DNA from 3 places in the Halomonas sp. SCS19 genome. Region 3 is predicted to be linked to each of the others. Evidence: predicted binding sites of a transcription regulator. Region 3 holds the regulator's gene; each other region holds the start of a gene.

Region 1 (3,597 bases), 1.1 Mb from region 3:
AGCCGGGCCAGGTCGGCGCCGGGCAACTCCACCGGGGCGACGAAGCGGAACATGCCGGCGCGCTTGAGGATCTCCAGGGTCGGCACATTGTAGAGGTTGAGCGCCGGGCCGCCGACGAAGGGCAGGCCCGCCTCGGACAGCCGGTGCACCGCGCTCATGTCGTTGGCCTCGACCAGGAAGTCGCCGTTGTCGCACAGCCTGGTCAGGTCGCGCAGGTCGGCGTTGGACTCGATCAGGGTCTGCGAACCGAGGATCACCTGCTTGCCGGCGGCGGCCAGCTGGTGGCCGATCTCCAGCCAGTCGGCGAGCTTCATGTCGCGCCGCCGGGAGCACACGGTCTCGCCTAGGGTGACGCTGGCCAGCGGCCAGTGGCAGGCCTGTTCATAGAAGGCGAAGTAGCGCTCGCGGGTCCAGTAGAAGGACACCGGGCCAAGGCTCAATTCCAGTGAAGCAGCGGTCATCTCGCCTCCTGTCATTTCCAGTCGCGCTCGTAGGCGCCGAGAGTATGGGTGGAGCCTTCGGCCAGCGGCGCCAGGGCGGCGCTCCAGTCGGCCTGGGGGCGATAGTCGTCGCCGGCCCGGTCCAGATGGTCCAGTGCCTGGCGCCACACGCGGGTGACGCTGGCCACATAGGCCGGACTGCGCTGACGACCCTCGATCTTGATCGCCTTGATGCCCAGCGCCGCCAGCTGGGGCAGCAGGTCCAGGGTGCTGAGGCTGGTCGGCGCCTCGATGGCGTGGCCGACGTCGCCCTCGACGTTGAAGCGTCCCTTGCACAGGGTCGGGTAGCCGGCCTGTTCGTCGGCGCGGTAGCGATCGATCAAGACGCCGTTCAGGCGCGATTCGCGTCCGCTGGCGGTCTCTTCCCAGCGCACGTGGGCCGCCGGCGAGCACACGCCGTGGGTGTTGGGCGACTCGCCGGTCAGGTAGGACGACAGATAGCAGCGGCCCTCGGCCATGATGCACAGGCTGCCGAAGGCGAACACCTCGAGCTCCACCGGGCTGTGGCGGGCCAGGTCGCGCACCTGGTGGATCGACAGCACCCTGGGCAGCACCGCACGGCGGATGCCGAACTCGCGGTGGTAGAAGGCCAGCGCCTCGTGGCTGGTGGCGGAGCCTTGCACCGACAGGTGGCGGGGGATGTCCGGGTGGCGTTCGGCGGCGTAGGCCAAAAGGCCCGGATCGGCCAGGATCAGGGCGTCGACCTGAAGCGAAGCCGCCTGGTCCACCGCCGCGCGCCACTGGGCCAGGCTCGACTGCTGCGGGTAGGTATTGATCGCGCAGAACACCCGGCAGCCCCGGGCGTGGGCGTAGTCGATACCTTCCCGGGCGCGCTTGTCGGTGAAGTTCAGCCCGGCGAACTGGCGGGCGTTGGTGGCGTTCTGAAAGCCGAAGTAGACCGCGTTGGCGCCCTCGTCCACGGCGCGCTTCAAAGCGGGCAGGCTACCCGCGGGACAGACCAGTTCCATGTCGATCTCCGAGCGAAGAGAGGCGCCATGCTAGCCCCACGCGGACACCGCCGGCTTGATGCGTATCAGTGTCCGCCAATGAAGTGAGGGATGGAGCGAAGGGATGACGCGCTGCACCGGGGCCGGGTGTGGACAACCTGGCGATGGTGGGAATCCGACTTGCGGGTCAGGCGTGCAGATAAAGGTGGCGATGAGCTTGTGAGTCGTTCTGTGGATAACCCTGTGTGGCACCTTGTGAAAAGCGGTGGGCAGGCGGTGCAGGGGCTGTGGGCAGCGGTGTATAAGTCGCCTGTCAGTGGTGGATCAGCGGCTCGCTCGCTGTGGTAAACGAAAACGGGCCCCGCAGGGCCCGTGGTCTTCTTGCCGGAGCCTACTGACCGCCGGAGGGGAAGTGGAACTCCGCCTGGGTGGTCTCGAAGGGCGAGGGCCAGCGCTGTGACACCGCCTTGCGACGGGTGTAGAAGCGCACAGCGTCAGGGCCGTAGGCGTGCAGGTCGCCGAACAGCGAACGCTTCCAGCCGCCGAAGCTGTGGCTGGCCACCGGCACCGGCAGCGGCACGTTGATACCCACCATGCCGACCTCGATGGCGTCGGTGAAGCGACGCGCCGCCTCGCCGTCACGGGTGAACAGGCAGGTGCCGTTGCCGTACTCGTGGGCGTTGGTCAGGGCGATGGCCTCGTCGAGGCTGTCGACACGCACCACGCACAGCACCGGGCCGAAGATCTCCTCGCGGTAGATGGTCATCTCCGGGGTGACCCGGTCGAACAGGCAGCCGCCGACGAAGAAGCCGTTCTCGTGGCCCGGGACCACCAGGTCGCGGCCGTCGGCCACCAGGGTGGCCCCTTCCTGCACGCCCTTCTCGATATAGCCGAGCACCTTGTCGCGATGCTGGGCGGTGACCAGGGCGCCCATGTCCAGGCCCTTGTCGGTGCCGGGGCCGATCTTCAGCGCGGCGATCTTGGGGCCCATGGCCTCGATCAGGCGGTCGGCGGTGTCATCGCCGACGCACACCGCCACCGAGATCGCCATGCAGCGCTCGCCGGCGCTGCCGTAGGCGGCCCCCATCAGGGTGTTGGCGGCGTTGTCGATATCGGCGTCGGCCAGCACCACGGCGTGGTTCTTGGCGCCACCGAGGGCCTGCACCCGCTTGCCACTCTCGGCGCCACGCCGGTAGATGGTTTCGGCGATGGGGGTCGAGCCGACGAAGGACACGGCCTTGACCTCGGGGGCGTCGAGCAGCGCCTCGACGGTCTCGCGGCCGCCCTGAACCACGTTCATGATGCCCTGGGGCAGGCCGGCTTCCTCGAGCAGGCGGGCGACCGCCAGGGCGGCGGACGGGTCCTTCTCGGAGGGCTTGAGCACGAAGGCGTTGCCGCAGGCGATGGCCATCGGGTACATCCACAGCGGCACCATCGCCGGGAAGTTGAACGGGGTGATGCCGGCCACCACGCCCAGCGGCTGAAAGTTGGAGAAGGCGTCGATGGACGGCCCCACGTTGTGGGAGTACTCGCCCTTGAGCAGCTCCGGCACGCCGCAGGCGTACTCGACGTTCTCGATGCCGCGCTTGAGCTCGCCCATGGCGTCCTCGAGGGTCTTGCCGTGCTCCTCGCTGATCAGTTGCACCAGACGATCGGCGTCACGCTCCAGCAACGCCTTGAAGCGGTACATCACCTGGGCGCGCTTGGCCGGCGGGGTATCGCGCCAGGCCGGGAAGGCCGCCTGGGCGGCGTCGATGGCGGCCTTGACGGTGTCGGCATTGCCGTCGGCGACCTGGCGAATGGTCTCGCCGGTGGCCGGGTTGGTGACCGGCAGGTGGCGGCTGGCCTCGAGATCCTGACCATTGATCCAGTGATTGACGTTGTCCATCGAGGGTCCTCAAGTGTCGAAAGGGCGGACGGGCATGGCCCGTCCGCGCTGTGGATAACGCTGTGAACAGTGGGTGTAAAGGTTGTCCACAGGCTGTCGGTTTCAGGTGGATAAGCCGGGCGCTCGGTACCGGCAAGCGGCCTCAGTAGTGCGGCCCCAGTCAAGCGGCCTCAGTCGAGCCGGTCGAGGGTCTCGGCGACGGCGTCGAACAGGCGCTCGAGCTCGGCCTCGGTGGTGGCGAAGGGAGGGCCGAACTGCAGGG
Region 2 (3,597 bases), 2.3 Mb from region 3:
GTACTGACAGCGCATCACGCAGCCCTGTAGAAACACCAGAAAGCGAATGCCTGGGCCATCCACGGCACCACAGCTCTCCAGGTGATGGAGACGGCCAGTGATCATCATCGAGACTCCTCACGAAAAGGGGCTCCGGGAGAGACCCGGAGCCCGGAAGGGGACCGCTGTCGCGGCCCCGGGCGAGACGACTGTCGGCTCAGAGCGTTTCGGTGAAGGTCCGGGAGATCACGTCGCGCTGCTGTTCCGCGGTCAAGGAGTTGAAGCGCACCGCGTAGCCGGACACGCGAATGGTCAACTGAGGATACTTGTCCGGATTGACCACGGCGTCCTCGAGCATCTCGCGGTTGAGCACGTTGACGTTCAAGTGCTGTCCGCCTTCCTGACGCTCGCTGTGGTGGAAGTAACCGTCGAGCAGGCCAGACAGGTTGCTGCGCTGGGCGCCCTCGTCCTTGCCCAGCGCCCTCGGCACGATGGAGAAGGTATACGAGATCCCGTCCTTGGCGTGGGCGTAGGGCAGCTTGCCCACCGACGTCAACGAGGCCACCGCACCCTTGGTGTCACGCCCGTGCATGGGGTTGGCACCCGGTGCGAAGGGCTCACCGGCGCGACGACCATCGGGCGTGGTGCCGGTCTTCTTGCCGTAGACCACGTTGGAGGTGATGGTCAGCACCGACTGGGTCGGCTCGGCGCCACGGTAGGTATTGAGCTTGCGGATCTTGTTCATGAAGGTCTCGACCAGCTCGCAGGCGATATCGTCGACGCGCGGATCGTTGTTGCCGAAGCAGGGGTAGTCACCCTCGATCTCGAAGTCCACCGCCACGCCGTCAGGATCACGCACCGGGCGCACCTTGGCGTACTTGATCGCCGACAGCGAGTCCGCCGCCACCGACAGCCCGGCGATGCCGCAGGCCATGGTGCGCTTGACGTCGAGGTCGTGCAGCGCCATCAGCGCCGCCTCGTAGCTGTACTTGTCGTGCATGTAGTGGATGGCATTGAGGGCGGTCACGTACTGGCGTGCCAGCCAGTCCATCAGGCCATCCATGCGCGCCCACACCTCGTCGAAGTCGAGCACCTCGGTGGCGATCGGCTCACTCCTGGGGCCGACCTGGATCTTCAGCTTCTCGTCGACGCCGCCGTTGATCGTGTAAAGCAGCGTCTTGGCCAGGTTGGCCCGGGCACCGAAGAACTGCATCTGCTTGCCGATCACCATGGGAGACACGCAGCAGGCGATGGCGTAGTCGTCGGAGGCGAAGTCCACGCGCATCAGGTCATCGTTCTCGTACTGGATCGATGAGGTGTCGATGGACACCTTGGCGCAGTAGCGCTTGAAGCCGTCGGGCAGCTGTTCGGACCACAGCACCGTGAGGTTGGGCTCCGGGCTCGGGCCCATGGTGTAGAGGCTGTTGAGGAAACGGAAGCTGGTACGGGTGACCAGGGTGCGTCCGTCCAGTGCCATCCCGCCCAGGCATTCGGTGGCCCAGATCGGGTCGCCGGAGAACAGCTCGTCATACTCAGGGGTGCGCAGGAAGCGCACCATGCGAAGCTTCATGATGAAGTGATCGACCAGCTCCTGGGCGCGGGCTTCGTCGATCACGCCCTGGCGCAGGTCACGCTCCAGGTAGATATCGAGGAAGCTGGAAGTACGTCCCAGTGACATGGCGGCGCCGTTTTGCGACTTCACTGCCGCCAGGTAGCCAAAGTAGGTCCACTGGATGGCCTCCTGGGCGGTGGCAGCCGGGACCGAGACGTCGAAGCCGTACTTGGCGGCCATTTCCTTGAGCTGGCCGAGTGCACGATACTGCTCGGCGACTTCCTCGCGCAGCTGGATCACCGCCTCCAGGTCCTCGCCCTGTTCGAAGCGCTGCTGCAGCGAGGCAAACTGCGCCTGCTTGTCACGCATCAGGAAGTCGACGCCGTAAAGGGCGACCCGGCGGTAATCACCGATGATGCGTCCACGCCCGTAGGCGTCCGGCAGTCCGGTCAGCACCCCTGACTTGCGGCACTTGAGGATGTCCGGGGTGTAGACATCGAACACCCCCTGATTGTGGGTCTTGCGAAATTCGGTGAAGACCTTCTTGACCTGAGGATCGAGTTCACGACCGTAGGCCTGGCATGAGCCCTCCACCATCTTGATGCCGCCGTTGGGCATGATCGCCCGCTTCAGCGGCGCGTCGGTCTGCAGTCCGACGATGGTCTCGAGACGCTGATCGATATAGCCGGCGTCATGAGCGGTGATGGTCGAGACCAGCGAGGTGTCGAAGTCCAGCGGTGCATGGGTGGCGTTTTCCTTCTTGACGCCTTCCATCACAGTGTCCCATAGCTCGCGAGTGCTGGCCGCCGGCTCGCTGACCAGGAAACGCTCGTCACCCTCGTAGGGGGTCACGTTGGCCAGCAAGAAGTCTCGTACGTCGACGTCCTTCTTCCACTCGCCCCCGGCAAACCCTTCCCACGCTTGCGCGAATTGCTCTTTCATCGACTTGCACCTCAACAGAGTAAATGACAACGCTAGTCCTGCATGCTGAGCGGCGGCCATCCCTCGGAGATGGCAGCCGACCCGCCTGTTCGGTGGCAGCAGCGGTCGCCGCATCGGAGGCGGCGGGTGTGCTGCACGCTTCTCGATCGGCGAAAAAACACCTGCCCTCGAGAGCACAATTCGACCTTAGCAGTAGTCTCGTCGCCCCTACTTGACCCGCATCATGGCGCCACGGGACGGCGATACAGCGCGAGCGAAGCGGCCAAGAAACCTGTACCAGGCCAATTTCGCGCGGCGAGGACGGCCGCCTGCGCTATGCTGACAAGGGCATACGTAGGCCTGAGCCCTGTCCCACCGCCGGGTGCCCGTGATGAACAGCTTTCCCACGCTACTGGAGTACGGTCTGCCAGGCTTCGCCGTGGTGCTGCTGATCCTCGGCTACCACCTGCTCAACAAGACCCACACCCTGTTGCTAAACGAGCGCTCTGGCGAGACCCGAGAGGGCACCGAGTTGCGCATTCGCTATTTGCAGGAGATCTCCAAGAACGCCAGGCTGTTCATGGCGCTGAGTCTGCTGTTCTTCGTCGGTGGGCTGGCCATGGCGATGATGAAACCCTCGAGCCAGGTCAATCTTTCCATCGCCCCGCCGGAAGGCGTGCTGCCGGTCATCCGTCTGCAGGAGCGGGACATGCCGCTGGATGGCCGGGGCACGGTCGTGCTGAAGGTCCAGGACGACAATGTGCTGCGCATCTTGAACAACGATCTGCACGGCCGGCTGATCGCCATCGAGCAGGAGCGCGACGCCTTGAAGAGCCAACTGGCCGACGTCATCGCTGCAGCGGAGCGAGATTCTCCGCAGGTAGGCTTCTAATGAAGAACAGGCAGGGCGCCTTGGCGTCGCGCGCGATGGCGACAGCCCTGGCCGGGCCAGCGAAGGGAAAACGACGGCGCCACCCCACGTCTACGAGAAACGCCCTGCTGATCGTGCTGCTGAGCGTCGGGGTGGCGTGGCCGGTGGCTGCCCAGCAGGCCCCGCTGTCCAGGGCCAAGGCGCTGTTGCAGCAGGGTGACAACCAGGCCGCCCTGCGCGAACTACGTCCTCTGCTCGAAAGTCCTGATCCGCT
Region 3 (3,597 bases):
GTGGCGTGGCGAGGCCACCCCGGAGGACAAGCTTGGGCACTTGAAGGCGCGGCAGGCACAGGGCGAAAAGGTGGCCATGGTCGGTGATGGCATCAATGACGTGCCGGTACTGGCCGGCGCCGACCTTGCCATCGCCATGGCCGGGGCCAGCGACCTCACCCGCACCCGCGCCGATCTGGTATTGCTGGGCGAACCGCTCACGGGTATCGTCGAAGCCATCGAGGTGGCCCGCCAGACCCGTCGCATCATTCGCCAGAATCTGTCCTGGTCGGTGCTCTACAATGTCGTGGCGCTGCCCGCAGCGGCGCTGGGCTTCGTGCCCCCATGGCTTGCCGCCATCGGCATGTCACTCAGCTCGTTGCTGGTCATCGGCAATGCCCTGCGTCTGCGGCGCGGACGCACCAGGCCGACCGCGACGCCTTCACCCGTCACCGCTAGCCCCGGCCCATGAGCATCCTTTACCTGTTGATACCCTTGTCGTTGATCCTGCTGGGCCTGGCGGTCTGGGCCTTCTTCTGGGCGGTGCGCAACGACCAGTTCGAGGACCTCGAAGGCCCCGCCTATCGCATCCTGTTCGAAGATGAAGACGACACTCGCAATGCCGATGACGGCGCTTCCTCGTCCGAAACGCCTGCGCAGACATCCGATCGTGATCCATCGTCCAGAGGGCCTGAGTGAATCCTACCGGCCTCGAGCTGCCTCCCATGATGGCGGCCTTCGTGTTTGGTCTGCTTGGTGGTGCACACTGTATTGGCATGTGCGGCGGCATCATGAGCGCTCTGACCTTTGCCATCCCCCCCAGCATGCGTCAACCTTGGCGGGTGGGCTCTCTGGTGCTCGGCTACAATGTAGGTCGTATCACCAGCTACTGTGTGGCGGGCGCTCTGGTTGCCACCCTGGGTTCGGTGATCGGCCTTTCGCCGACTCTGCGTGGCCTGATGCAGATCGTCGCCAGCCTGATGTTGATCCTGATGGCGCTTTACATTGCCGATCTATGGAAAGGCCTGCGTCACGTCGAGGCACTGGGACGTCACCTCTGGAGGTACCTGGAACCCGCAGGCAGACGCCTGTTGCCGGTGGTGCGTCTGCCCCAGGCGGTGGCGCTGGGCGCCATCTGGGGCTGGCTGCCCTGTGGCCTGGTGTACTCGATGCTGGCCTGGAGCCTGGCACGGGCCGAACCCCTCGAGGGCGCACTGCTGATGGCGAGCTTCGGTCTTGGCACGCTTCCGGCGCTGGTGGTGACGGGCCTCGCCGCCAGACAAATGCAGGCCCTGCTGGCGCATCGGGCAACACGCCTTGTCGCCGCTGGCATGATCATCGCCTTTGCCGTCTGGCAACTTTGGACTGGGCTGCATCAATGACGCATCCTACCTCTAAGTTATTAATCCTAAAGAGGTAGACGCCACTTTTAGCTGATCTGAGGGTGTAGAATAGTGCCATCAACGTGCTGTACGGGCGACGTCTGTTCTCCCCATGGCCCAGTCAATATCGATCCCAGATCCACAGGAGCTGCGAATGAGTCCTACGGCCCAAGATCGGCGGCGTCCCATGCTGCATGAGACTCGCTGTGAGTCCTGCAGCCTGAGTTCCTTGTGCCTTCCGCTGTCGCTGGAGACCGCCGACCTCGAGCGCTTCGATTCCATCATCCGTCGTCACCCGCCGATCAAGAAAGGCACACGATTGGTCGAGCAGGGAGATCGCTTCACCAGCGTCTTCGCGGTCCGGTCGGGGAGTCTCAAGCAGATCACCACCGAAGGCAGCGGCGAAGCTCAGTTGACCAACTTCTTCCTGCCCAGTGAACTGGTTGGGCTGGATGGCATCGACGACGGCCGCTATCCCGGCAGCGTGGTGGCGCTGGAGACCACCACGGTGTGCGAGATTCCCTTCGACCGCCTCGATGCGCTGACCCAGACCCTGCCGGAGCTGCGTGCCCAGCTGTTTCGCACCCTGAGCAAGGAGCTGCGAGAGGACCGCCGGATGATGCAGCTGCTGTCACGCAAGACCGCTGATCAGCGCCTGGCCTGCTTCTTCCTCGGCCTGTCGGATCGCTTCCGCCGCCGCGGCTATTCACCGTTCAGCTTCCGCCTGTCCATGTCCCGCGCCGACATCGGCAATCACCTGGGGCTGGCGGTGGAAACGGTCAGCCGTATCCTCGGGCGTTTCCAGCAGCAGGATCTGGTGGCGGTATCGGGACGTGAGGTCAATATCCTCGACCTGACCGCGCTGTCGACCCTGGCCGACACCGAAGTTACCTGAGCGGATCTGGCAGCAGCGTGCCGGGCCTGGCCGGCAGGGCCCTGTATCCAGGATCTGGAAAGCAAAGCGTAATAGATGGCGTGTGACAAAAAAGAGGCCGCATCCGGAGATGCGGCCTCTTTTGCTGTCATGGCGTCCTGCACATTCGCTGCTGGCGAGATCAGTCGGCATCCACCACGTCGATGCGCCGGGCCTGGCGTTCGGCCTGCACGGCCTCCAGCCCCTCGAAGTCGAACAGTTGCCGATCCGCCAGCTGCGACGGCGCCACATTGGTCACCGCCTTGAACATGCTCTCGAGGCGCCCGGGATGCTTGACCTCCCACTCGGCCAGCATCTCCTTGACCACCTGGCGCTGCAGGTTGGGCTGGGAACCACACAGGTTGCACGGGATGATCGGGAACTCCATCGCCTCGCTGTAGGCCTGGATATCGGCCTCGCGGCAGTACGCCAGCGGGCGGATGACGATGTTCTTGCCGTCGTCGGAGAGCAGCTTGGGTGGCATCGCCTTGAGGCTGCCACCGAAGAACATGTTCAGAAACAGCGTCTCGAGAATGTCCTCGCGGTGGTGGCCCAGGGCGATCTTGGTCGCCCCGATCTCCTCGGCGAAGCCATAGAGAGAGCCGCGCCGCAGGCGTGAGCAGAGCGCGCAGGTGGTCTTGCCCTCCGGCGTCTTCTCCTTCACCACCGAATAGGTGTCGCGCTCGAGGATGTGGTAGTCCACGCCGATACTGTCCAGATAGTTCGGCAGCACATGCTCCGGAAAGCCCGGCTGCTTCTGATCCAGATTCACCGCCACCAGCGAGAAGTTGACCGGCGCGTTGCGCTGAAGGCTGCGCAGGATCTCGAGCATGGTGTAGCTGTCCTTGCCACCAGACAGACACACCATGATCTTGTCGCCTTCCTGGATCATGCCGTAGTCGATGATGGCGTTGCCGGCCTGGCGGCGCAGGCGCTTCTGCAGCTTGTTGAACTCACGCCGTGCCTTGGCCTGAACGTGAGCTTCCGTCTGGTCGCCATCCGCAGCAGGGTCGGCCGGGCTGTCGCCGGCATCGATCGAGAGATGGTCATCCTCGGGGGTACGGGGATCGAACAGGGTGGCGGAGGCGGACTGTGGCGACATGGGAGCGGGACATCACGGCTGAAAATGAAAGAGGCGCCAGTCTACCATCCGGACGCTTTAGTGGCGAAGAGGTCAGCGACCGCTTACCCCGGCGAGGACAATAAGGGGGGGGGGCTTTTCGTCGGCGGCACATCGGAAACCGCCAGGGACGACACCGCCGTAGTGGCGCCCTTGCGCGTCGTGGCCTGGTCTGGTCTGGTCTGGTCCGGCAAGTCGAAGAA

Evidence for each region. The regulator FNR, encoded in region 3, switches genes on or off when oxygen is low (the NO sensors DNR and NnrR bind a similar motif). The targets are predictions, from matches to a motif close to TTGATNTANATCAA.
Region 1: a site for FNR is predicted at 1,524-1,537, ahead of ubiU (ubiquinone anaerobic biosynthesis protein UbiU). Genes of this name have one in related genera too.
Region 2: a site for FNR is predicted at 2,685-2,698, ahead of pflB (formate C-acetyltransferase). Genes of this name have one in related genera too.

What each region holds. Positions count from the first base shown of each region.
Region 1 covers NZ_JAMSHN010000001.1:2,291,774-2,295,370, forward strand. Annotated here, with positions in the region: gene NFH97_RS09915 (U32 family peptidase) at 1-461, opposite strand, end outside; gene ubiU (ubiquinone anaerobic biosynthesis protein UbiU) at 473-1,468, opposite strand; gene NFH97_RS09925 (CoA-acylating methylmalonate-semialdehyde dehydrogenase) at 1,839-3,335, opposite strand; gene aptA (omega-aminotransferase AptA) at 3,506-3,597, opposite strand, start outside.
Region 2 covers NZ_JAMSHN010000001.1:3,442,836-3,446,432, reverse strand. Annotated here, with positions in the region: gene pflA (pyruvate formate lyase 1-activating protein) at 1-108, opposite strand, end outside; gene pflB (formate C-acetyltransferase) at 197-2,473, opposite strand; gene NFH97_RS14920 (hypothetical protein) at 2,844-3,344, shown strand; gene NFH97_RS14915 (tetratricopeptide repeat protein) at 3,344-3,597, shown strand, end outside.
Region 3 covers NZ_JAMSHN010000001.1:1,181,342-1,184,938, forward strand. Annotated here, with positions in the region: gene NFH97_RS04930 (heavy metal translocating P-type ATPase) at 1-451, shown strand, start outside; gene ccoS (cbb3-type cytochrome oxidase assembly protein CcoS) at 448-678, shown strand; gene NFH97_RS04940 (sulfite exporter TauE/SafE family protein) at 675-1,361, shown strand; gene fnr (fumarate/nitrate reduction transcriptional regulator Fnr) at 1,516-2,256, shown strand; gene ttcA (tRNA 2-thiocytidine(32) synthetase TtcA) at 2,417-3,376, opposite strand.